Regions from separate parts of the Exiguobacterium sp. s191 genome, predicted to be linked through region 1. Evidence: riboswitches for the same ligand, from Rfam matches in the RefSeq annotation. Region 1 holds a riboswitch; each other region holds the start of a gene.
What was found. A riboswitch is a leader RNA that binds a small molecule or an ion and turns the genes downstream of it on or off. The one in region 1 is predicted to bind S-adenosylmethionine.

Region 2: linked by a shared signal. The riboswitch ahead of KNQ09_RS13425 (Na+/H+ antiporter NhaC family protein) and the one ahead of KNQ09_RS11215 (methionine ABC transporter ATP-binding protein) in region 1 are both predicted to bind S-adenosylmethionine.
Region 3: linked by a shared signal. The riboswitch ahead of KNQ09_RS10330 (methionine ABC transporter ATP-binding protein) and the one ahead of KNQ09_RS11215 (methionine ABC transporter ATP-binding protein) in region 1 are both predicted to bind S-adenosylmethionine.

What each region holds. Positions count from the first base shown of each region.
Region 1 covers NZ_JACSNC010000001.1:2,146,316-2,154,279, forward strand. Annotated here, with positions in the region: gene KNQ09_RS11200 (M20 family metallopeptidase) at 1-80, opposite strand, end outside; gene KNQ09_RS11205 (MetQ/NlpA family ABC transporter substrate-binding protein) at 103-921, opposite strand; gene KNQ09_RS11210 (methionine ABC transporter permease) at 941-1,591, opposite strand; gene KNQ09_RS11215 (methionine ABC transporter ATP-binding protein) at 1,581-2,609, opposite strand; SAM riboswitch class I at 2,696-2,799, opposite strand; SAM riboswitch class I at 3,049-3,150, shown strand; gene KNQ09_RS11220 (alpha/beta hydrolase) at 3,218-3,976, shown strand; gene KNQ09_RS11225 (thymidine kinase) at 4,049-4,663, opposite strand; gene KNQ09_RS11230 (DedA family protein) at 4,847-5,497, shown strand; gene KNQ09_RS11235 (type B 50S ribosomal protein L31) at 5,534-5,779, opposite strand; gene rho (transcription termination factor Rho) at 5,871-7,244, opposite strand; gene KNQ09_RS11245 (C40 family peptidase) at 7,600-7,964, shown strand, end outside.
Region 2 covers NZ_JACSNC010000003.1:14,524-22,487, forward strand. Annotated here, with positions in the region: gene KNQ09_RS13415 (alpha/beta hydrolase) at 1-397, opposite strand, end outside; gene KNQ09_RS13420 (metal ABC transporter solute-binding protein, Zn/Mn family) at 567-1,580, shown strand; SAM riboswitch class I at 1,650-1,754, shown strand; gene KNQ09_RS13425 (Na+/H+ antiporter NhaC family protein) at 1,836-3,146, shown strand; gene KNQ09_RS13430 (hypothetical protein) at 3,190-3,393, opposite strand; gene KNQ09_RS13435 (aldo/keto reductase) at 3,551-4,363, shown strand; gene KNQ09_RS13440 (hypothetical protein) at 4,703-5,164, opposite strand; gene KNQ09_RS13445 (alanine/glycine:cation symporter family protein) at 5,251-6,696, opposite strand; gene KNQ09_RS13450 (CoA-disulfide reductase) at 6,880-7,964, opposite strand, start outside.
Region 3 covers NZ_JACSNC010000001.1:1,954,998-1,962,961, forward strand. Annotated here, with positions in the region: gene KNQ09_RS10310 (SMP-30/gluconolactonase/LRE family protein) at 1-423, shown strand, start outside; gene KNQ09_RS10315 (MBL fold metallo-hydrolase) at 550-1,287, shown strand; gene KNQ09_RS10320 (glycoside hydrolase family 13 protein) at 1,551-3,161, opposite strand; gene KNQ09_RS10325 (aminotransferase class I/II-fold pyridoxal phosphate-dependent enzyme) at 3,310-4,497, shown strand; SAM riboswitch class I at 4,560-4,665, shown strand; gene KNQ09_RS10330 (methionine ABC transporter ATP-binding protein) at 4,749-5,762, shown strand; gene KNQ09_RS10335 (methionine ABC transporter permease) at 5,752-6,417, shown strand; gene KNQ09_RS10340 (MetQ/NlpA family ABC transporter substrate-binding protein) at 6,445-7,260, shown strand; gene KNQ09_RS10345 (GNAT family N-acetyltransferase) at 7,320-7,817, opposite strand; gene KNQ09_RS10350 (CAP domain-containing protein) at 7,905-7,964, opposite strand, start outside.

The DNA.
Region 1 (7,964 bases):
GTCTCAAGATACGATTCCCGTTTTTGTTCGATGTCCTGTTCAATCGTCTCTACCCATGTCGTGCGTACTGGTGTCGTCATACTGTCCACTCTCCTTTTGAAATTATTCGCCGATATCGCTCAGTGGAACGAACGTCGGGATCGTACTGCCTTTATATTCTTTTTTGATGAAGCCCGCGACATCTTTTTGTTGATACAGCGATGCGATTTTTTTCAGTTCTTTTTTGTTCTTGTCTTCCGTCCGTGTCGCGATGATGTTGATGTATGGTTTTGCTGTCTCGTTCTCATGGACGATCGAGTCCTTGATCGGGTTGAAGCCAGCGTCAACGGCAATGCCATTGTTGATGATTGATGCCGCGACGTCCGGTAAGACGCGTGGCGTTTGCCCGGCGACGATCGGAACGATTTTCAGCTTTTTCGGATTCTCGACGATCTTATCGACCGAACCGTTGCCATCGAAGTCGTCCGGTAGCTTGATCAGACCTGCTTCTTGCAGTAACAAGAGGGCACGTCCCATGTTCGTCGCTTCGTTCGGAACGGCGATTTTTCCGCCATTTGGAATGTCTTTGACATCCTTGTATTTATCTGAGTAGATCCCCATCGGTGCGATGACAGTCGTCGCAATCGGCGATAGCTTCAAGTTATGTTCTTTCTTGAAAGCGTTGAAGTAGGAAATCGTCTGGAAAGCATTGGCGTCGATCTCACCCTCAGCCAGTGCCATGTTCGGCTGGACATAATCGGAGAACTTGACGAGCTCGATTTTGATGCCTTCCTTCTCTGCTTTTTTCGCGACATAATCCCAAACTTGTGTGTCGGAACCGCTGACACCGAGCTTGATCGTCTTTTCGTCTTCTCCTGATGCTGCGCACCCGGCAAATAAAATCGTCGTGAGTGTTGCTCCAATTGCTACTGCTTTTTTCATGGCTGAATCGCTCCCTTGATTAATGTCTTCTAATTTTTCGTGCGACGATGTTGCCTGTCGTCTGTAAGCCTTGGACTAAGATGACGAGAATCCCGACCGTGATGATCATGACTTTCGTGTCGAATCGTTGATAACCATAGGTGATCGCTAAGTCACCGAGACCACCGCCTCCAATCGCACCTGCCATCGCTGACGCCCCGATCAAGCCGACCGTCGCGATCGTTAAGTTCAGGATGAGTGAACCGAGTGCTTCCGGCAGAAGGAAGCGGAAAATCGTTTGAAACGGTGTCGCGCCCATCGCTTCTGCTGCTTCAAGAACGCCTTTATCGACTTCGAGTAAAGAACTCTCGATCAGACGCGCCATGTACGGTGCAGCGTAAAAGACGAGCGGGACGATGGCGGCTTCTGTTCCGATCGATGTCTGAACGATCAAGCGCGTCAACGGGATGATCGCGACGAGTAAGATGATGAACGGAATCGAGCGGAAAATATTGACGATACTGTTGAAGAACGTGAACAGCGGGACATTTTCAAGCAATGCTCCTTTTCGCGTGACGACAAGCAGGATCCCGAGTGGTAAGCCGATCAAGGTCGAGAATAAGAGCGAAACGGATACCATCGTCATCGTCTGCAAAAATGCTGTCCAGATATCACTGTAATTAACTAGCATGAGCAAGTACCTCCTCGACCGTCACCTGTGCCTGATCGATGTAGTGTAACGCTCGTTTCACTTCAGCCTGCTCACCAATCAACTCGACGAGTAAGGTGCCGAACGGCGTATCCTGCAACTCCGTGATGCTACCGTGCAAGATGTTGACATCGACGTCAAAGCGTTTTGCGACTTGTGATAAGAGCGGCTGCCCGGTGTGATGTCCGAGGAAATGAATCTTATAGATCGGATTCGCATTCCGCGACTCGATCAACTGGCGAATCGATGCTGGAATCTCGTCGTGCATGACGGAGCGAACGAAGTTTCGTGCCGTCTCGGTCTTCGGATTCGAAAAGACGTCGAAGACCGTTCCTGACTCAATCAACTTTCCAGCTTCGATGACGGCGACGCGGTCGCAAATCTCCCGAATGACGCCCATCTCGTGGGTGATCAAGAGAATCGTGATCCCGTACTCCGCATTGATCCGTTTTAATAACTGGAGAATATGATGGGTCGTTTGGGGATCGAGTGCTGACGTCGCTTCGTCACATAAGAGGACGGAAGGTTGCGTCGCGAGTGCCCGGGCGATACCAACGCGCTGTTTCTGCCCACCGGACAATTGATCCGGATAATGATCTGCCTTGTCCGCGAGATCGACGAATTCGAGTAACTCCGTCACCCGGCGGCGAATTTCGTCTTTCTTGACGCCTGCGAGAACGAGTGGTTTTGCAACGTTCGTAAAGACCGTATTCGCATTCAATAGATTGAAGTGCTGAAAGATCATCCCGATCCGTTGTTTTGCTTGACGCAATTTTTTCGGAGACAGTTGCGTTAAATCTTCCCCATCGACCGTCACCGTTCCTGACGTCGGTCGTTCTAACAGATTGACACAGCGGAGCAGTGAACTTTTTCCGGCACCGCTAAAGCCGATGACACCAAAGATTTCGCCTTTTTCGATCGTCAGGTCGACACCGTCGAGTGCTGCAATCGTCTGATCTTTCGTGACGTACGTTTTCTTGACTTGATGAAATGCGATCATTCCGTTTTCCCCCTTCATTCAACAAAAAAGGTCCCTTCTTGAGAAACAAGAAGAGACCTGGATCCGCACAGTGGCAGAATCCACTCTACTCATCTCTCAGACATCTGTCTGATGGAATTGGCACAGTGCTCATAATGAGTCTGTTGCCGAGGTTTCGTAGGGCCAGTCCCTCCACCTCTCTGGATAAGTATTGCGGTATGAAATTCGTATGTGTGTTGTTGCGTTGTTGCTTATGTCGTAAAACTAATTTTTACATTACGGGTCGAAACTTTAAAAGTCAACCAACTTTGCAAAAATAATCCATTTGGCGCATATCGACGGATGAACAAGTTATGAGTTAGCTTACTCAACGGATCATGATTCGTCAAGAAAGATTTGACAAGTCATTTTTGGTCGTGCTACCATCGTTTCAATGATTATTCCGACAATTCCAATATGATATTTATCAAGAGTGAACGAGAGACCTGGCTCTATGACTTCACGGCAACCTGCAATCTGTAAGGTGCTCCGACCAGCAAAGCGCGGCTTTGGATGATACGGTGAAAAACTCGTGGGCGTCCAAGCAGTGACGTCGACGAGTTTTTTTCATGAATGGAGGAAAAATAGTAATGATGAACTATCCTGTATTGACTGGTGCTGAAGCGTTTTATTTTCAAGGGGGATCGATCGGCATTCTAATCTGTCATGGTTTTAACGCCACACCGCAAAGTGTCCGCGACGTCGGTGAGGCATTCGCTGCTGAAGGTTTTACCGTCTATGCCCCGCGCTTACGTGGACATGGAACGAATGTCCGCGAGTTTGAACAATCGACTGCTCGATGTTGGAAGCAAAGCCTGAAAGACGGCTATGAACGTTTACAAGAAACATGCGATCAAGTCTTCGTCATCGGTCAATCGATGGGTGCGACGCTTGCACTGTCACTCGCCGCTGACGGCATTCCGTTCGCCGGCATTATTACGATCAATGCCGCACTCTCCGTTCCATCCTATGAAGCACTTTCGTTCGAGGACGGTCCAGAGTATTTACCAGAAGGGGCACCGGACATCAAACGGTCTGCTTTCGAAATCATCTATGACCTCGTTCCAAGTCGTTGTGCGTTCGAACTCGTCCGTCTGATGGATGAGACGAAAGGACGCCTCGGATCGATCCTTCTGCCGACATTAATTCTCTACTCGGCGACCGATCACGTCGTCCCGCCGTCGAGCTCGGATTATCTGCATCAGCACATCGGAACGAATGATAAACGAAGCTACTGTTTACTGAACTCGTACCACGTCGCGACCCTCGATCATGATCAGGATTTGATCGTTCGTGAGACGATCCGTTTTATCGAACGCTCAAGCCGGTTCTCACAGGAAACGGGATAATAAAAAAACAGCTATTCACTTAGAAGCGAATAGCTGTTACATCAAAGGACGACCGCGACCGGTTCGTCTTTTTTAATTTTCTTGGTGCTGCACCGATTGGAGCGGCTTCGGTTTTCCAGGCACCTCATGGCAATGGCGGCACCGTGGCTCATATGATTCTGAAGCGCCAACTAGGATGATCGGATCATCGTAGTTCGCTGGTTTTCCATCAATCAACCGTTGTGTCCGGGAAGCCGGATCACCACATGAAAGACAGATGGCTTGTAGCTTCGTTACGAATTCTGCGCGCGCCAGTAATTCCGGCATCTTGCCAAATGGCTCTGCCCGGAAATCTTGATCAAGGCCTGCACAAATGACGCGTTTTCCGTCTTGTGCAAGTGCTTCGATGACTTGTACGATCTCATCATCAAAGAATTGAACTTCATCGATTCCAACGATTTGTGTTTCCTCTGCTACTGCTGCGTAGAGATCACGACTCGTCGCCATCGGAATCGCCACGACGGAGTTGCCGATATGAGAGACGACATGCTCTTCATGGTACCGGTCGTCGATTGCCGGCTTGAATACTTGAACGGGCAGTTTGCCGTACTGCGCCCGTCTGACACGACGAATCAACTCTTCCGATTTCCCGGAAAACATACTGCCACAAATTACTTCGATCCAGCCGTACTGATTTATTACATGCATCATCGTCCGACACCGTCCTCTAAAAATAGTCACTTTAACGAGTATAGCCCGAAACGGTATCGAGAAAAAGGGTTGACTTCCGGAAATCAAAATTCATTTTTTCTTTACCTAGAATTTTTGTCCTTTCATTCCAACCGTCCCCTATTTCCTGTACACTGAAGAAGAAGACTCTCACGAAAGAAGGTGTCCCCGATTCATCATCTCTTACATGACATCCTGCACCAATATGGTGCCCTTGGTCTCTCCGTCCTTCTCGCAGGTGGTATCGTGGGATTGCCGGTTCCTGATGAGACCCTGCTCGTCCTGTCCGGTTTTTGGATGCATCAAGGCAATCTACCACTCGTCGGTACGATTCTCGCCGCTTACGCCGGCAGTTGTATCGGGATGACGATCAGCTATTTACTCGGATTAAAACTCGGTATGCCACTACTACACCGCGTCGGACCGAAAATGCGTATCTCAGAAAAACATATTCTTTCCGCTGAAGCCGGATTTCGTCGTTACGGAAAATCGGTCCTAATCATCGGTTACTACATACCTGGTCTCCGCCAACTCTCTGCCTTTTTTGCAGGTGTCTCGAAAATGCCGTTTCGCGTGTTTGCGAGTTATGCGTATACAGGTGCGTTGATTTGGATCAGCGTGTTCTTAGGCGCCGGCTACTTTGTCGGTCGTCATCTCTCGTTCCACAAAGTCGTGGACTATATCTTGGCACATCCGGAAGTCATGCCGTATTTAATCGGGATTGCCGGTGGAATCGCCTTCTCCTTCGTCTTGAAGACGTATCTCGCGTATCGTTCACAATTCAGTCTATACAAAAACAGCCTGCTTCCATAATGGAGGCAGGCTGTTTTTTTAAGAACCGACAAGTGATTACTTGCGGCCGTATTTTTTGTTGAAGCGATCGACACGACCATCTGCCGCGTTGAACTTTTGACGACCTGTGTAGAATGGGTGCGAGTCTGAAGACACATCCACACGGATGAGTGGGTACTCGTTACCATCTTCCCAAGTGATCGTTTCGTTCGAAGAACGAGTAGAACCGCTTAAGAATTTGTACTCAGTCGTTGAATCCATAAATACTACTTTGTTGTAGTTAGGGTGAATTCCTTGTTTCATGGTTGATTTCTCTCCTTCCGCCCTGGTTCATTTGCTGAGCCAGAGTAAGTTACCTTCCTATACTAAACGATTTTTTTACGCGTCGCAATAGTTATTTTTCCGTCGTCGTTTCCTTCTTGACGGTACGCGGTTTAGCCGGTGCGCGTCGGACCGTCTTCTTCTTTTCTTTCTCGAGTTCAACGAAAAATTCTTCATTATTTTTCGTATCGCGAATCTTACGCAGGAACGTATCGACGAACTCGTTCGACTCATTCATCGTCCGGCGAATCGTCCAAAGCGCATCGAGTTGCTCTTTCGGAAGCAACAGTTCTTCCTTCCGTGTACCGGACTTCCGAATGTCGATCGCTGGGAAGATTCGACGTTCTGATAACTTACGATCGAGATGCAACTCCATGTTACCCGTCCCTTTGAACTCCTCATAGATGACGTCATCCATGCGTGATCCTGTCTCAACGAGTGCTGTCGCAAGAATCGTTAAACTACCACCGTGTTCGATGTTTCGCGCTGCCCCAAAGAACCGTTTTGGCTTATGGAACGCAGCCGGGTCAATTCCCCCTGAGAGCGTCCGACCGCTTTGCGGTACCGTTAAGTTATAGGCCCGTGTTAGACGTGTGATCGAATCCATCAAGATGACGACATCCTTCTTGTGTTCGACGAGTCGCATCGCCCGCTCGAGGACAAGCTCAGAAATCCGGACGTGGTTGTCTGGTGTTTCGTCAAACGTCGAGCTGACAACATCTGCTCCCGGAACCGAGCGCTCAATATCTGTTACTTCCTCAGGTCGCTCATCAATCAAGAGAATGATCAGTTCGACATCCGGATGATTCTCCTGAATCGAGTTTGCGATTTCTTTGAGGAGTGATGTCTTCCCTGCTTTTGGTGGTGCGACGATCAAACCACGTTGACCAAACCCAACCGGTGCGATCATATCCATGACACGCACAGATAGATGGCGTGGTTCTGTCTCAAGTCGCATTAGACGATCCGGATAGATCGGTGTCAGTGCCGGGAAGAATAAACGGTTACGGGCAGTATCCGGTGCTTCACCGTTGACGGCTTCCACGCTAAGTAATCCTTGGAACCGTTCGTTTTCCTTCGGTGGACGGACTTTACCTGTGACGACATCACCATTACGTAGATTAAAGCGCCGGATTTGAGATGCTGCGATATAAATATCTTCAGAGGATTGGGAATAATTGATAGGACGAAGGAAGCCAAAGCCACCATCGTTTTGCATTTGTGGGTTGCCAGGGATGACTTCGAGTACCCCTTCGAGGAAATAAAGACCAGTCGATTCAGCCTGTGCTTTTAAAATCTTGAACATCAACTCGCGTTTACGGGCTTCCCGGTATTGTGGGACATTCTTCGTCTTTGCGATTTCATAGAGTTCTTTTAATGTCAGTTGGCTCAATTGAGCCAGTGTATAGGAACGTTCTGGTTTATCTTTTTTATCAGTTGTTGGCATGTTCTTCACCTATTCTTTATAAATTCAACTGCATTCAGCATACTTCCATACATACATCAGGAGGTATGTAATTTTATTCGTGAACTAAAGGTATCATATTTTTTTGAATTCGTCGTTAACAATCCTCTGCGTTTCTTACTTTGTAATATTCAAGGATATTATTTCAGTTATGTTACAAAAGCATCTGTTTTGTCTTCTAACTGAAAAAACGTTTTCAAGTGTGCTCGTGCTAAGATATTCCTGCAGACAAAATTCTTACACAGTTGTAAGGTAGACTGCTTAACCAAACACTTAATGATTTCATCATATAACTTACGGACGCAACACACTACATTTAAACGGAGGAATTCTTAACATGAAACGTTTTCTAGCATCGATCGCGACGGCAGCCTTAGTGGTTTCAGGTTTTACATCAGTGGGTACAGGTAAAGTTGAAGCAGCGACAGTCACGAAAGTCAAGATCACGGACAACGGTCTTCGTGTTCGGACAGCACCTTCTACGAAAGCAAGCATCGTTGGGAAAGTCAACGCTGGTCAAGTCTTTACATACAAAGGCAAATCAGGCAGCTGGACAAAAATCTCATACGGCGGTAAAACACGCTATGTCTACTCACAGTACACAAAGACATACAAATCATCTTCTAGCGCTAAAAAATCAACAAGCTCTTCTTCTAAACGGACGAAAATCCTGAACGAAGCAGCAAAACATAAAGGTACACC
Region 2 (7,964 bases), on a different contig from region 1:
CCCGTACATCTTCGAGGTTATCCGGAAAATAACTGCCCTCTTCGAACAAACGATACTCAATACTACAGACGGCAACTCCGAGTTCAAGCAGACGGTCGACGATTGGACTAAAGCAGAACATGTCATCGCGCTCTCCACGAACGAATGCACCACCGTGTGCATAGATGGCAACTGGAAACGGTCCTTCTCCCGGTGGATAATAGAGATCGAGCTGTAAGATGCGGTTTCCCACCTGTTTGTAGGTGAGCGTCCGCGGTGCAAGTTGTTTTTCAGTGAGTGGCAAGGCGGGTTCGGTCCATCGAAGCAATGCACCATAATTGTTCCAGATACTCGCTCCCGCTGCTGCCGTCGTCAATAACGCAGCTCCCCCCATTAGCCATGCAGTTTCACGTTTCACTTGATCACCTCCAAAAGACGTGCCAGTTTCTTCACTTTATTATCCTTCTACCCCGTTTTAAAAGAAGTCGAACGTCTCGGTATTCGTACTTGACGCTTCACCAGCGTTCCGCTATAGTGAGAAAGTCCAAATCGGAATAGTTACGTTTTAATAATGGAGGTATCATATAATGAAAAAAATCATTCCCGCTTTAACAGTCGCTTTCGCAAGTGCAAGTGTTCTCGCTGCTTGCGGTTCGAATACCGATTCATCGACTTCAGATAAAACCCAGACAGAAGTCTATGCATCAACGTTCGCGACGGCTGCTATTGCCCGCGAAATCGGAGGGGATCAAGTCAACGTCAAGATGATCGTCCCACCTGGAGCAGACCCCCACTCTTACGAGCCGACGTCAAAACAACTCACCGAGATTGCTAAGGGCGACTTGTTCCTCTTAACCGGTACGACGCTCGAGCCGTATTCGAAAAAAATCCAGGAGAGTCTAAAAGGCACGGATGTCCGCTTCGTCGAGACGAGTAAGGACGTCAACTTACTAGAATCGGATGCTACACTTCATGCACATGAAGAAGAGGAGCATAGTGAAGACGAACATGCCCACGAAGAAGAAGGGCACGATGATCATGCAACGGATGAACATGCGCATGAAGAAGAGGGTCATGACCATGGAAAATACGATCCACACGTCTGGCTCGATCCTGTCAACGCAAAAGCAATGGCACGCTCGATTACAACTGCTTTATCAAAAGAAGTACCAAAAGACAAAGCAACATTCGAGAAAAACTTAAAAGCGTTCGATCAGCAAGCTGATGAATTGGACGAACAATTTAAACAAGCCGTCGCTGATGGATCGAAAAAAGAACTTCTCGTTACGCATGCCGCTTATGGTTACCTCGCAGAACGATATGGTTTCACACAACTACCGATCGCGGGAATTTCTCCTTCCGATGAACCGTCACAAAAGCAACTGGCCGCTTTAGTAAAAGAAGCACGGATGCATGATTTGAAATACGTCGCGTTCGAAGAGACGGTCTCACCAAAGGTCGCACGTGTCATCCAAAAAGAAATCGGAGCTGAATCCGTGACGATTCATAATCTAGAGTCGGTCACGAAATCGCAACAAAATAGCTCGTATTTCAAGTTGATGGAAGAAAACGTCCAGACGTTAAAACAAGCACTTCAGTAAAGTACAGTTGACACGCGTTACTCAATGCGGTACGGTAAGAAACGTGTTTTACAACAATTGAATGACTTCTTTTTATCGCGAGAAACGGAGGGACTGGCCCAATGATGTTTCGGCAGCGGACGATTTGATTCGTACTGTGCCAAATCCAGCAAGCGAAAGCTTGAGAGATAAGAAGAGCGTCTTTATTTCATAAAGACCTCCTTCTTTCTTGCGAAGGGGTCTTTTTTTGTATCTTTGAGAAACGAGGTGTCAACAATGAATGAAACAATCACGCCTAACAAATGGGCACTGCTTCCTCTCGTCGTATTCCTGGTCCTCTTCATCGGAGCCGGGATCTTCTATGACGACTTTTACAAATTTCCGATCCTTATCGCCGCATTGATCGCTTTGATTTTTGCTGCAATCACGACGAAAGGATCCATCAATCAAACGGTCGAACGAATTGCAACGGGTGCCGGAAATCCCGATATCATGATCATGGTCTTCATCTTCTTACTAGCCGGTACGTTTTCTGGAACGGCAGAAGCAATCGGTGCCATCGATGCGACCGTTAATGCCGCTTTGACGTTTCTACCTCCATCGCTCCTCATGAGTGGTCTGTTCATCATCGCTGCCTTCATCTCGATGGCGATGGGGACATCTACCGGAACGATTGCTGCACTCGCACCGATCGCCTTCGGTATTCATGAAGCGACAGGCATCAACGTTGCGATCGCAGCGGCTGCTGTCGTTGGTGGATCGATGTTCGGCGATAACTTGTCGTTCATCTCGGATACGACGATTGCTGCCGTCCGAACCCAAAAAACGAACATGCGCGATAAATTCCGGACGAACTTCATGATCGTCCTACCGGCTGCTATTTTGACGGTCATCCTGCTCGCATTCGTTTCCGGTTCTGGTGACGTCGTCGAAGCAAAAGCCTTTGAATTCTACAAGTTGATTCCATATCTCGCTGTCATCGTTCTTGCTATCTTCGGCGTCAATGTCATCCTTGTCTTAATTGGTGGTACGCTACTCACCGGCATCATCGGTATGATTGATGGTAGCTTCGGCTTAAGTGGATTCGTCCTCTCGATGTCCGAAGGCATGTTGGGCATGGCGGAGATCTCCATCTTGACGCTCCTCATGGGTGGTCTCGTCAGCTTGATTACGTTCAACGGTGGAATCGCCTTCTTAAAAGAGACGCTGACACGCAAGATTTCACAGCGTCGTGGTGCCGAATTCAGTATGGCGGCACTCGTCAGTGCAACGAATCTCGCGACAGCAAACAATACGATTTCGATTCTCGTCGCTGGACCACTGGCAGCTGAAATCGCCGATACGTATGAAGTCGATCGAAAAAAATCGGCGAGTATCCTTGATATCTTCTCTTGTGGTATTCAAGGCATCATTCCGTACGGGGCACAACTTTTGATCGCAGCAGAATTGACGAAAACGGCTTCACCGGAACTGATTCCGTATCTGTTCTATCCGTTCCTCCTCTTCGTCTGTGGATCAATTGCCATCTTCTTCGGCTTACCACGCATGAAGAAGACAGCGACGAAGCAAGAAAAAATTTCTTCGTAACCATAAAACAGGTCCAATCGCGTCGACGATTGGACCTGTTTTATTATTTATTCTGCTTCGCTTGTCGTTCTAAGATTAAGTAAGCGATTGCCGGAAGCGGGAACTGAACGAGTCCAGCGCCTCCCCACACCCATGGATTACGTCCTGACTTTCGCGCACTAAGAAACAGACCCACTGCCTGCGTTACTAACAAGGCGCCAATGCTAAGCCAAGTACATTTGGATAGCTTTTTATTCTTTTGAGCCATCTTTTCTCCCCCTCTTTTAACACACGATTAAATCTCACGATTCTTTTCTATTTTACCTTATTTCATTCCTCCATGAGCATGGAAACGGACGTCTTCGTTCGTTCATGCTAAACTAAACGAGCAAATCTAAACTACGTTTTATGAGGAGGAGTAACACATGCAATACGCAAAACTTTCAAACGGTATTACGATTCCCCAAATCGGATTCGGTGTCTGGCAAGTAGATGAAGAGACAGAAGCACCTGCTGCTGTCGCTGAAGCATTACGTGTCGGCTATCGTCATATCGATACGGCTGCTGTCTACAAAAACGAGCGCGGTGTCGCAAAAGGAATCAAGGAAAGCGGCGTGAAACGTGAGGATCTCTTCTTAACGTCAAAAGTCTGGAACGATGATATTCGTGCCGGTCGGACGAAGGAAGCATTCGCAGAATCGCTCGAACGTCTCGAAACAGATTATCTTGACCTCTATCTTATCCACTGGCCGGTCGAAGGCTATATCGAAGCGTGGAAAGCAATGGTTGAACTGTATGAAGCAGGCAAGATCAAAGCGATCGGTGTCTCGAACTTCAAAGAACATCACCTCGATACATTGGCAGAAGAGGGCTTGATGGCACCAATGATCAACCAAGTCGAGTTGCATCCACAATTACCGCAACACGAACTGCACGAATACTTGCAAGATCACAACATTCAAGTCGAAGCATGGAGCCCACTCATGCAAGGGAAATTCCTCGAAATCAACGATTTCAAGGAAATCGCAGAGAAACACGGCAAGACACCTTCACAAGTCGTCTTACGTTGGCATCTCGACAACGGCATCGTCGCTCTTCCAAAATCCGTTACACCAGCACGCATTGCGGAAAACTTCGACGTCTTTGATTTCCAACTCGATGCTGATGATCTTGAGAAAATTGATCGTATCGCAACGGATGTCCGCCTTGGACCGGATCCGGACGAAATCGATTTTTAATCTGGCGATTCACATAAAAGATGAGGCTGACTCAAAAGTCCGTTTCCACAAAGAGAAGGGTGGCAGAACGATGATCTGCCACCCTATCTCGTAACAAAAAGAATGACGCGTTTCACGCAACTCCTACAGGAAAAAGCGCATCTTTGCGCTGTAAGACAAACAAGACCCGTTTTCCTGCTTGAATAAAGCAGGAAAATTGGCTTGTGTCTCGTCTGAGGAAAGGGCGTGAAAAGACGCGGCATTCTTTTTTGAGTCAGCCTCTTGATTCATCTGAACGACGAGAGACCCGTTTCCAGTCTACGACTCGGAAGCGGGTCTCTTTTTTATGCTTTAAGCTGTTCAGACATAATAAATTAAAATCGTATCTTCCGCTTCTTCTGCCTTTTGAAAATAGGCACGTAAATCGGCGAACTGTTCCCAGATATCCTCGAATTCGCCCGGTGTTCCGGCTTCATCATGAATCGAAGCGAGTGCCCGTTGATCAAAATTCCGCATCACCTCAGCCGAGATGATGAGGAGTGGCAAGGGCAGAATACCGACAATCGCCGCTTTCTCCTCATTGACGATCAACTCTTCGCCAACGATCGCTCGTCCCAGGTTGTAATGTGTGTCTTGATCAATATAGATATCGATTTGATTCATCAAATGATAGATGGCGTTCGTCTGTTCGAGGGCGAACAATTGTTCATGATCGGGTTGTGTCTCATGAATGAATAAAATCCAATCCATGATGATGTGGGGATCGTTTCCGAACGACTCCCAGACCGCATCCGTGACGCGGACGAAATGTACGTTTTCCATTCTCCCCCTCCCTTCTGTACTCTGTATTCCCTTTTTAAATTCGTTCTATACAAAAAAAGAGCCAGATTTCTCTGACTCCCTTTTCCTTAAATTGCTTTTTCGTCTTTTTCTGATTCTTGCCATGCTTCAAGCGCATCTTTCCCCGGCAAGTTCGGAATCGAGTCCGCATAGAATCGTGGCTCTTTTCCAGCTTTTCGTTGCCCGACATAATCTTCGAGCGCTAGTTTCGCGATTTTTGAGAGACGGAAGATCGCATACAAGTTAACGATCGCCATCAGTCCCATGAAGATATCTGCCAACGCCCACACGAGGTTCGCCGATTCAACGAGTGAACCGAAGACGATCATGACGAGAACGAGTACACGATACGCCATCAAGACTTGTTTATTTTCACGGATGAAGTTGATATTCGATTCACCGTAGTAGTAGTTTCCGACGACAGAACTAAAAGCAAAGAGGAAAATCGCGACGACCATGAATCCTGTCGCGAGTGATCCCACTTGTGATGCGAGCGCACCTTGCGCTAAGTCGATCCCAGCTACCGGTTGACCACTAGCATCCTTTGTTGCCACTCCACTGACGAGAACGATCATCGCTGTCGCCGAACAGACCATCAACGTATCAACGAAGACCGCAAACGATTGAATCAACCCTTGTTTGACTGGGTGAGAGACTTCCGCTGTTGCCGCCGCGTTCGGCGCTGAACCCATACCGGCTTCGTTCGAGAACAAACCACGACGAATTCCGTTCAAAAGTGCTGCACCTACTGCACCACCTGCGAGTGTCTTGAATTCGAATAGACCTTCTTGGAAGATCAATTTAAAAATACTTGGCAGTACTTCAAGATTCGTCGCCATGATGTAGAGTGCGATCAGAATATAACCACCGGCCATGATTGGTACGAGGAACGACGCGACGGTTGCGATACTACGGACGCCACCAAAGATGACGAGTGCCGTCAGCACGACTAGTCCGACCGTAATCCATGTCTTATCAAAGCCGTATTGATTTTGAAGTGAAAGCGAGATCGTATTCGATTGAACGGAATTGAAGACAAATCCGAATGAGATCGTAATCAAGATACTGAATAAAATCCCTAACCAACGTTGACCGAGTGCTTTCTCCATATAATAGGCAGGGCCCCCACGCCATGCCTTATCGTCCCGTACCTTGTAGATCTGCGCGAGTGTACTCTCGACGAATGCCGATGCCGAGCCGATCAAGGCAATCAACCACATCCAGAAGACCGCTCCTGGTCCACCAAGTGCAATCGCTGTTGCGACACCCGCGATATTACCAGTACCGACACGTGCTGCCGTACTGATCGCAAATGCTTGGAATGGCGACACGCCGTCTTTCCCTTTATCCGTTCCTTGGAACAGTAAGCGTAACATCTCCGGTATCATCCGGAATTGAACGAACCGCATCCGGAATGTAAAATAAATCCCTAATCCGACGAGTAAGATGATCAGTACGTTCGTCCATAAGTAGTCACTGATTCTACTGACTACATCCATTACCTGCTTCTCCATCCGATTCCCTCCACTTCCACCACATAGTTTCTCTTTTTTAGATGTAAACTTTTTTCACATGTGAATTATCATACGCAATTTTTTTTGAAAAATCAAACTCATCTATACCTTAGGACGCAAAAAACGTGTCAAACCTCACATCAGATGTCAGGTTTGACACGTTCATTTAAACAGTTTTTTAGATTAGATGAACAGATTCAAATTAGCACCATCCGTTGCACCAAGGTAACTGGCGACGCCACCATAATCGATATCATCCAGTAACTCCTCTTTCTTGATGCCCATGATATCCATCGACATCGTGCAGGCGATCATTCGGACACCAGCAGCTTGCGCTTTTGCCATCATCGTTTCAAGCGCATCGACTTGTTTGTCCTTCATGACTTTTTTCATCATTTTTTGACCGGCGCCTGCCATGTTCATGTTCGAGAGTGGCAGCTCCCCGGCATGTTTCGGCATCATCATGCCCATCATCCGTTCGATTCCTGCTTTCTCGACTGCCGGTGCGTCTGGTTTTCGAATGATATTCAAGCCCCAGAACGTAAAGAACATCGTCACTTGTTTTCCCATCGCTTGTGCACCTTGTGCGATGACGAAAGAAGCAAGTGCTTTATCAAGATCACCACTGAAGACGACCATCGTCGCATCATCTGCCGGATTGACTTGAACCGTCGCTGCAGCTGGTGTCTCCCATTGCCCTTTTTCAAGCAAGACCTCGACGACCCCTTGATTCATTTCCGCTGAATGGACCGTGTGACCTAGTTTTTTCGCCCATGCTTGAACGTCTGGCAAGAATCCTGGGTCTGACGCCTTGACGAAAATTTGCTCGCCGTCCGTCATCTGATCGATTTTTGTTTTCAGCTCTAAGATTGGACCTGGGCACTGTAAGCCGCATGTATCGAGCAGCGCCACTTGTTCTAGTGCAGTCTTCGTTGTTGGCTCACGTTTCGTTACCGTCACAGCAGTCTCCTCCTTCGCTTGGCTTCGTGCTTCTTGATCACGATGCACGACCGACCATGTTTTGTATCCGCCGCTTAAGTTTTTCACATCATAACCGTGTTGTTGCAACAGTTGACTCGCAACATATCCACGTAATCCGACTTGGCATGTCACATAGATCGTTTGATCCTTCGGCAGATCAGTCAACTTCTCACGTAACGTCGGTAACGAGATATTGACCGATCCCGGAATCGCGCCTAACTCGTTTTCCGATGGTTCACGGACATCGAGTAATAAGCCACCGTTGGCGACAATCGCATCGATTTCGT
Region 3 (7,964 bases), 190 kb from region 1:
CGTCACGATGGCTCCATCGATGTCTTGCACGAAGACTTGACGAACTCGAATGGACTCGTCTGGTCAGAAGATGGCAAGACGCTCTATCACATCGATACACCGACGAAAAAAGTCTATGCCTTCGACTACGCTCCGGACGCACCACTTTCGAATAAACGTGTCGCCGTTGATCTCGAAGAAGAAGAAGGGTTCCCGGATGGTATGACGAAGGACGCGGAAGGTCACGCTTGGATCGCGCATTATGCTGGATCATGCATCACCCGTTGGAATCTTACGAATGGTGAAAAACTCGCTCATGTCGACTTCCCGGTCGCAAATCCGACGTGCCCGATTTTCTATGAAGATCGATTGCTCGTCACGACGGCTGCAAACGGAGATGATGCGCCACACGCCGGTGCCGTCTTCGCTGTAACATTTGAATGATTCGTAGAGGAGGGATCATCTTTTTAGAGGTGATGCCTCTTTTTCCACACAATTCGTCTAGACGCCTATTCAAAAACAGACGATACTAAAGAAGAAGACTATTCATTTTTTGAAGGAGTGAAGCCGATGCGCGTCACGACAATCGAACGTTTACACCAACTGCAGACGACCCCATCCTTTTTCCCGGTCAACTGCTACCTGTTTGAAGAAGCAGACAGTTTAACATTGATTGATGCTGGACTCGGAATTAACGCAAAGGCGCTCTATCACTATATTCGACAGCAAGAGAAACCACTCGGTGCAATCATCCTGACTCATGCGCACGCCGATCATGTCGGCTCACTGGATTTCCTTGCGAACGCCTTCCCTCTCGCTCAAGTCTGTATCAGTTACCGAGATGCTGCATTGCTCAGTGGGGATGAGACGCTACGCGAAGGCGAAACGACACCCTTAAAAGGGGGTATTCCGAAAAACATCAAAACACGACCGGATCGATTGCTCGAGAGTGGTCAACAAGTCGGAAGTCTCAGTGTCATCGCCTCACCCGGGCATACACCTGGTTCGATCTCGCTTTGGCATGAAGGGAGTCGGACGTTGATCGCTGGAGATGCTTTTCAGACGCAAGGGGGACTCGCCGTCTCCGGTGATGTCCGCTGGCAATTTCCGTTCCCCGCACTCGCGACATGGGATCCGGACGTCGCCCTTCGCTCGGCTGATCAACTGACGGAACTATCTCCAGATATTCTTGCCGTCGGACACGGTCCCCTCATTCTCGGACCGAGTTACGAGATGCGCCAAGCTGTCGATCGATTCGGACACGTCTTACAGACGAAAAAATCTTCTCCATTCAAATCACACACTTAAAACGGGACTGTATCATAAGTCAGTCTTTCCAAAGATAAGGATGGCAGAATGAAAATCTGCCATCCTTATCTCATAACAAAAAGAATGACGCGTCGCACGCAACTCCTACAGGAATAAGCGCATTTATGCGCTTCAGAGACAAACAAGACCCGTTTTCCTGCTTGAATGAAGCAGGAAAACGGGCTTGTGTCTCGCCTGAGGAAAGGGCGTGAAAAGACGCGTCATTCTTTTTTTGAGTTAGCCCCATTTTTTCGTCCAGTGGTTCAATTCTGTTCTGCAACAGCATAACGATAGACGCGTGCTTCGTAGGGACGCAAGATATCCGGGCTATCCGGATAGTTTGATACGAGCAATTTTTCATGCGGTAAAATGAGGGCGGTCTGCATCGGTTCATCATGTACGTTGAGGACGATCCGCCAGACTTCTCCCTCTAATTCCCGTTCATAGATATAGAGATACGGATCATGAAGCGCTAAGTCTCGGTACGTGCCGTAAACCATGATCGGATGTTGCTTTCGCATCTGAATCAGCGACTTGTAAAAAGCAAGCACGGACGATGGATCCGCTTCTGCCTGCGCGACATTGATGTCCGTATAATTCGGGTTGACGGCTAACCATGGTTTCCCACTCGTAAAGCCAGCTGCATGTGTACCGTCCCACTGCATCGGTGTGCGGGAGTTATCACGGGCAAGTAACTGCATCGACGAGAGTACGACCTCCGGGTCCTCTCCACCAGCGACGCGCTCCGCGTATCGATTTCGAAAGGCGACGTCTTGATAAAGCGACGGATCCGAGAAACGAATCCCCGTCATTCCGATTTCTTCTCCTTGATACACATATGGAATTCCGGGTAACGTATGCAACATCAAACCGAGTAGTTTTGCGCTCTCGACGCGATACCGTTCACTGCCGAAGCGGGTCACTTGTCGTGTATGATCATGGTTGTTGAGGAACTGTGAATTGACACCTAATGGGTATAAGACGTCGTACCAGCGTTTTTGAATCTCCTTGAATCGTAAGAGATCCATCGCCTCCATGTCATCCGCGATTTCGAAGTGAAATAGCGTCCGGAGTTCTTCTCGGTCCTCACTGACATATAACAGCCCATCTTCTGGACCAACGAACGGAATCTCACCGACTGTAAACAAGTCTTTACCAGCGAGAACATTCGCATGCATCTCCTGCAAAAAGTCATGCACGCCGGGCTGATTTCCAAGGTACGAGAGATCAAACGGATTGGCAACATCCTCAAGCGACGGTTTTTTGATCAAGTTGATGACATCCATCCGGAAACCGTCGATTCCTTGAGCGATCCACCAGTTCATCATATCGTAGATCGCTTGCCTCACAGCTGGGTGCTCCCAGTTTAAGTCGGGCTGTTCTTTGGCGAAGGAATGAAAATAATACTGCCCGCGTTCTTCACTCCACGTCCACGGGCTTGGCGCAAAGTACGAGCGCCAATTGTTCGGAGGCGTCTCTTTCGTGCCATCCTGCCAGATATACCAGTCATCCTTATCGTTAATCCGCTCTCGCGACTGACGGAACCAGTCATGCTGGTCACTCGTATGGTTCACGACTAAATCGAGAATGACCTTTAATCCACGGGCATGAGCGGCCGTGATCAACTCCTGGAGATCTCCCATCGTTCCCGCTTTTTCCATGATCTCGTAATAATCGGCAATATCATAGCCGTTATCGACGTCCGGGGAACGATAACACGGATTCAACCACACGACATCGACACCAAGTGAAGTGATGTAATCAAGCTTTTCGATGACACCTCGCAAATCACCAATCCCATCCCCGTTCGAATCCTTAAAGCTACGCCAGTAGACTTGATAGACGACTGCCTCTTTCCAGTTAGCTCGCTTCATCTTCCCACTCCTCTCCCTACTCTTTATTCCCGCTCCACTTATCTGTACCTGTTTATCCGACAATTTTTTTGAATTTCGAAAAAGTTCTTTTCTTTTGACTGAATATTCGTTATCCTTGACGACAATACCACGAAGGAGGCATTCATCCATGAAACATTTCGCTCCATCCATCGCCATTGATCGGCTTCCTGCTCCTGTCTTCGCTGAACTCGCGAACCGAATCGGTGCTGTAAAAGCTGCCGGACACGATGTCATCACACTTGGTCAAGGAACGCCTGACCAGACGACGCCTGTACATATTCTCGATGCCTTAAAACAAGCCATCGACGAGCCAACGAACCTTCAATATCCACCGTTTCGTGGACATGATTTTCTAAAGCAAGCCGTCGCACGCTTTTATGCGACTGAATTCGGTGTCACAATCGATCCGGCAACGGAAGTCGCGATTCTCCTCGGTAGTAAAGCCGGTATCGTCGCCTTACCGCAGACAATCGTCAACCCTGGAGAAGGTGTCATCGTTCCGGATCCAGGATACCCGGATTACCTGTCTGGCGCAGCACTTGCTGGTGCATTCCCGATCACGCTTCCGTTGCTTGAGAAAAATAACTTCTTACCGGATTACGACTTACTTGATACGACGGACGTCGAGCGTGCCCGGATGTTGTTCCTCAACTACCCGAGTAATCCGACGGGTGCGACCGCGACGGCAGAAGCCTTCGAACAGACAGTCGCTTTCGCCGATGCCCATGATATCTGTGTCGTCCATGACTTAGCATACGGCGGCATCAGTTTCGATGGTCCGACGCGAAGCTTCCTGCAGACGGAAGGGGCAAAAGACGTTGGGATCGAGCTATTCTCACTCTCAAAACGCTTCAACATGTCCGGCTTCCGGATTGCCTTCGCGATCGGAAATCCGTCCGTCATCTCAAGCATCGAAACATACCAAGAACATCTCTACGTCAGTGCCTTCACACCGATTCAGCATGCTGCGACCGTCGCCCTGTCGAGTGACCAGACATGTGTCCGCGAGTTAAGCAGTCTGTACGAAACACGACGCGATGCGTTGTTCGCAAAACTCGATGCGATTGGTTGGAGTGGACCACGACCGGGCGGTTCCTTCTTCGTCTGGCTTCCTGTTCCGGAAGGTTACACGTCCCAAAGCTTCACCGATCACCTGCTTGACGAAGCACACGTCGCCGTGACCCCTGGATCCTTCTTCGGCGAATACGGTGAAGGCTACGTCCGGATCAGCTTGATTGCTGACGTCGAACGTCTAGAAGAAGCCGTCGATCGAATTGGAACGCTCAACCTGTTCCGGACACCTGTTGCGGAATAATTCTGAAAAAACATTTGACAGATGGGAATCATTTCCGTTAAAGTAAATCCCAACAGCATAACTACTTATCGAGAGCGACCGAGGGATTAGGCCCAACGACGTCCGGCAACCACCTGTAAGGAACGGTGCCACATCCTACAGAATGATCTTCATTCTGAGAGATAAGTTACGAAATCTTACACTTTCGTCGCTTTTTTCTGGTTGCTCTGCTACTAGGAAAAAGCGACTTTTTTGTATGAGGAGATGAGCGGATGATTGAATTCAAACACATTACAAAACGGTTCGTTCGAGACCGGACCCCGATTTTTGCATTACGGGATGTCGATTTGACGATCCAAAAAGGAGAAATCTTCGGAATCATCGGTGAGTCCGGTGCCGGTAAAAGTACATTGCTTCGCCTGATCAACGGGCTTGAGCATCCGACACAAGGAACCGTCAAGGTCGACGGTGTCTCGCTCGGCGGGATGTCAAAAGCAGATTTGCGTCAACTTCGCTTGCGGACAGGAATGATCTTTCAGCATTTCCAATTGATCCAGTCGCGCAACGTCGCGGATAACATCGCTTTTGCGCTCAAGGCTGCTGGCGTCAAACGAGCAGATTTCCCGGAGCGAATTCGCGAACTCGTCTCGCTCGTCGGACTTGAAGGATTTGAGACGAACTTCCCGAGTCAATTAAGCGGTGGGCAAAAACAGCGCGTCGGGATTGCCCGGGCACTCGCGAACGATCCGACCGTCTTGTTATGTGACGAAGCGACATCAGCTCTTGACCCCGTTACGACACTACAGATCCTTGAACTGCTGAAGGATTTGAATGAACGACTCGGATTGACGATCGTCCTCATCACGCATGAGATTGATGTCGTCAAACAGATTTGCCATCGCGTCGCGGTCATGTCGCAAGGTGAAGTCGTTGAAGTCGCCTCAACCTATGACCTGTTCAGTCAAGCCAAGCATCCAGTGACGCAACATTACGTCGATACGGCACTACAAATCGAATTGCCGGAACGCATCTTACAGGCAACTCCAGGCAAGATCATCCGCTTGCAGTTCACGGGCGAGAAGACCGGTGAGAGTACGTTATCAGAAGCAATCCGCCGTTACGATATCTCAGTCAGCATCTTGCACGGCAAGGTCGACTACATTCAAGACGTCGCCTTCGGTGTCCTGATTGTCAGCTTGACGGGATCATCCGACCAAATCGCTCCTGCCCTCGACTGGCTCGCGACGGAACTTCATGCACTCGAGGTGATTCAGGATGTGGCTTGATCGTATTCAAACGATGTTACCTGAGCTCTTGAAGGCACTCGGCGAGACGGCGTGGATGGTAGGAATTTCACTTGCCTTTGCATTGGTCGTCGGGATTCCGCTCGGGATTCTCTTGTTCGTCACCGACCGGGGATTATTTTTTCAAAACCTTGCCGTCCGCCGTGTCCTTGACTTCGTCGTCAACATCGTCCGGTCGCTACCGTTCATCATCTTGCTGGTTGCCCTCATTCCGTTAACGAAGTTCTTACTCGACAATACGATTGGTCCGACGGCAGCATCCGTCAGTCTCAGTGTCGCAGCGATTCCGTTTCTCGCGCGACTCGTTGAGACGTCACTGCGCGAAATTCCGCCTGGTCTAATCGAAGCAGCGGAAGCATGTGGGGCGAAACCATTACGGATCATCGTCAGTGTCCTCTTACCGGAAGCACTCCCTGGCATCATTCAGGGCATCACATTAACGACGATCAGCTTGATCGGCTTCTCAGCGATGGCTGGTATCGTCGGCGGTGGAGGTGTTGGTGACCTCGCGATCCGTTTCGGTTATTATCGCTACGATAATCTCATCATGATCGTGACGATCGTCGTGCTCATCGTCATCGTTCAAAGTATTCAAGCACTTGGCAATCAACTGGCGCGAAAAACAGATAAACGCTAATCATACATACAAAGGGAGAGTGGAATCATGAAAAAACGATATGCCTTTTTAGCAACAGCCTTACTCGGTGCAGGAGTCCTCGCGGGATGTGGAGACAGCAGTGCTGACGAAAAAGACAAGACGATCAAGATTGGTGCGACGAGCGGTCCGTATAGCGACATGGTCAAACAAGCGATCCAGCCGCAACTCGAAAAGAAAGGCTATAAAGTCGAAATCGTCGAGTTCAGCGATTACATCCAACCGAACATCGCCCTCGGTAGCGGGAACATCGACGCCAACTTGTTCCAACACTCGATCTATCTCAAGACGTTCTCTAAAGAAAAGAACCTCGGTTTAAAAGGACTCATCACGGTTCCGACAGCACCGATGGGACTATACAGCAAGACAGCGAAGACACTCGACGACGTCAAGACAGGTGCTGAAGTCGCGACACCGAATGATCCGACGAACCAAGCACGGGCACTGAACTTGCTTGCGGAACAAGGCTGGATTGAACTGAAGCCGGACGCTGATCCACTAACCGTTTCAGAGAAAGATATCGTCAAGAATCCGAAGAAACTCGTCATTAAACCACTCGAGGCGGCTCAATTGCCACGCGCCGTCGAAAGTGTCGACATTTCAGCCGTTCCAGGAAACTTCGCACTTGCTGCGAAATTCGACTTACTTGATGCGTTAGCGCTTGAGACGATGGACGAACAATACCGTAACCTCGTCGCTGTCCAAACGAAAGATGCGGACAAGCAAGTCGCAAAAGACTTAAAAGCAGCCGTCGAATCGGACGCTTTCAATACAGTCATCGAAAAATCATTCAAAGGCTTCAGTAAACCTGAATGGGCAAACTGATGTAAAAAACGACCGGAATTCAACGAGATCACCTCTCTTTGAATTCCGGTCATTTTGTGTTAGAACCGATACCACATCAGTTCTTCATCATGATAGGTATCATCGATTTTCAGCGCCCGCGGTTCAATCGCGTATGATTCAAAACCAAGTGATCGATACAACGCTTTAGCAGCTTCATTCGTCCGGACGACCGAGAGATGGACTTGCTCGATCACAGGATGCTGCTTTAATCTACGTAATGCCTCTTCTACGAGTTGTCGTCCGACCTGTTGCTTTCGGGCGCGTGGCGTAACGTACATCGCAAATAGATTCGCTCGATGTCGCATCTTGACTGGCTCGGAGCAGACGATAGTGACGACACCGACGAGTTCATTTTCATGAAACGCACCGAACGTCATCGACTGTTCGCTTTCAAGACGAGTTGCGTACCGTTCGATGGGTCGATCTTTTTCTGCTTCATAATCAGAGCCGAATGCCTCCGGATGGTTTCGTAAGGCTTCTAACCGCAATGCTTTGTAACGAGTTGCATCTTCTGCCGTCAATTGACGTATTTTCAACTGCTCCACCCCCTACCTGTAGTATAGAACGAACTAACTCGTAAAAAAGAGGACGACATCGAGCGATATCGTCCTCCATTCTTCTATTTAAGGTGTTCGGAAATTAATCGTGAAGTACGGTGCGTTGTCTCGGAATGCTACACCGAC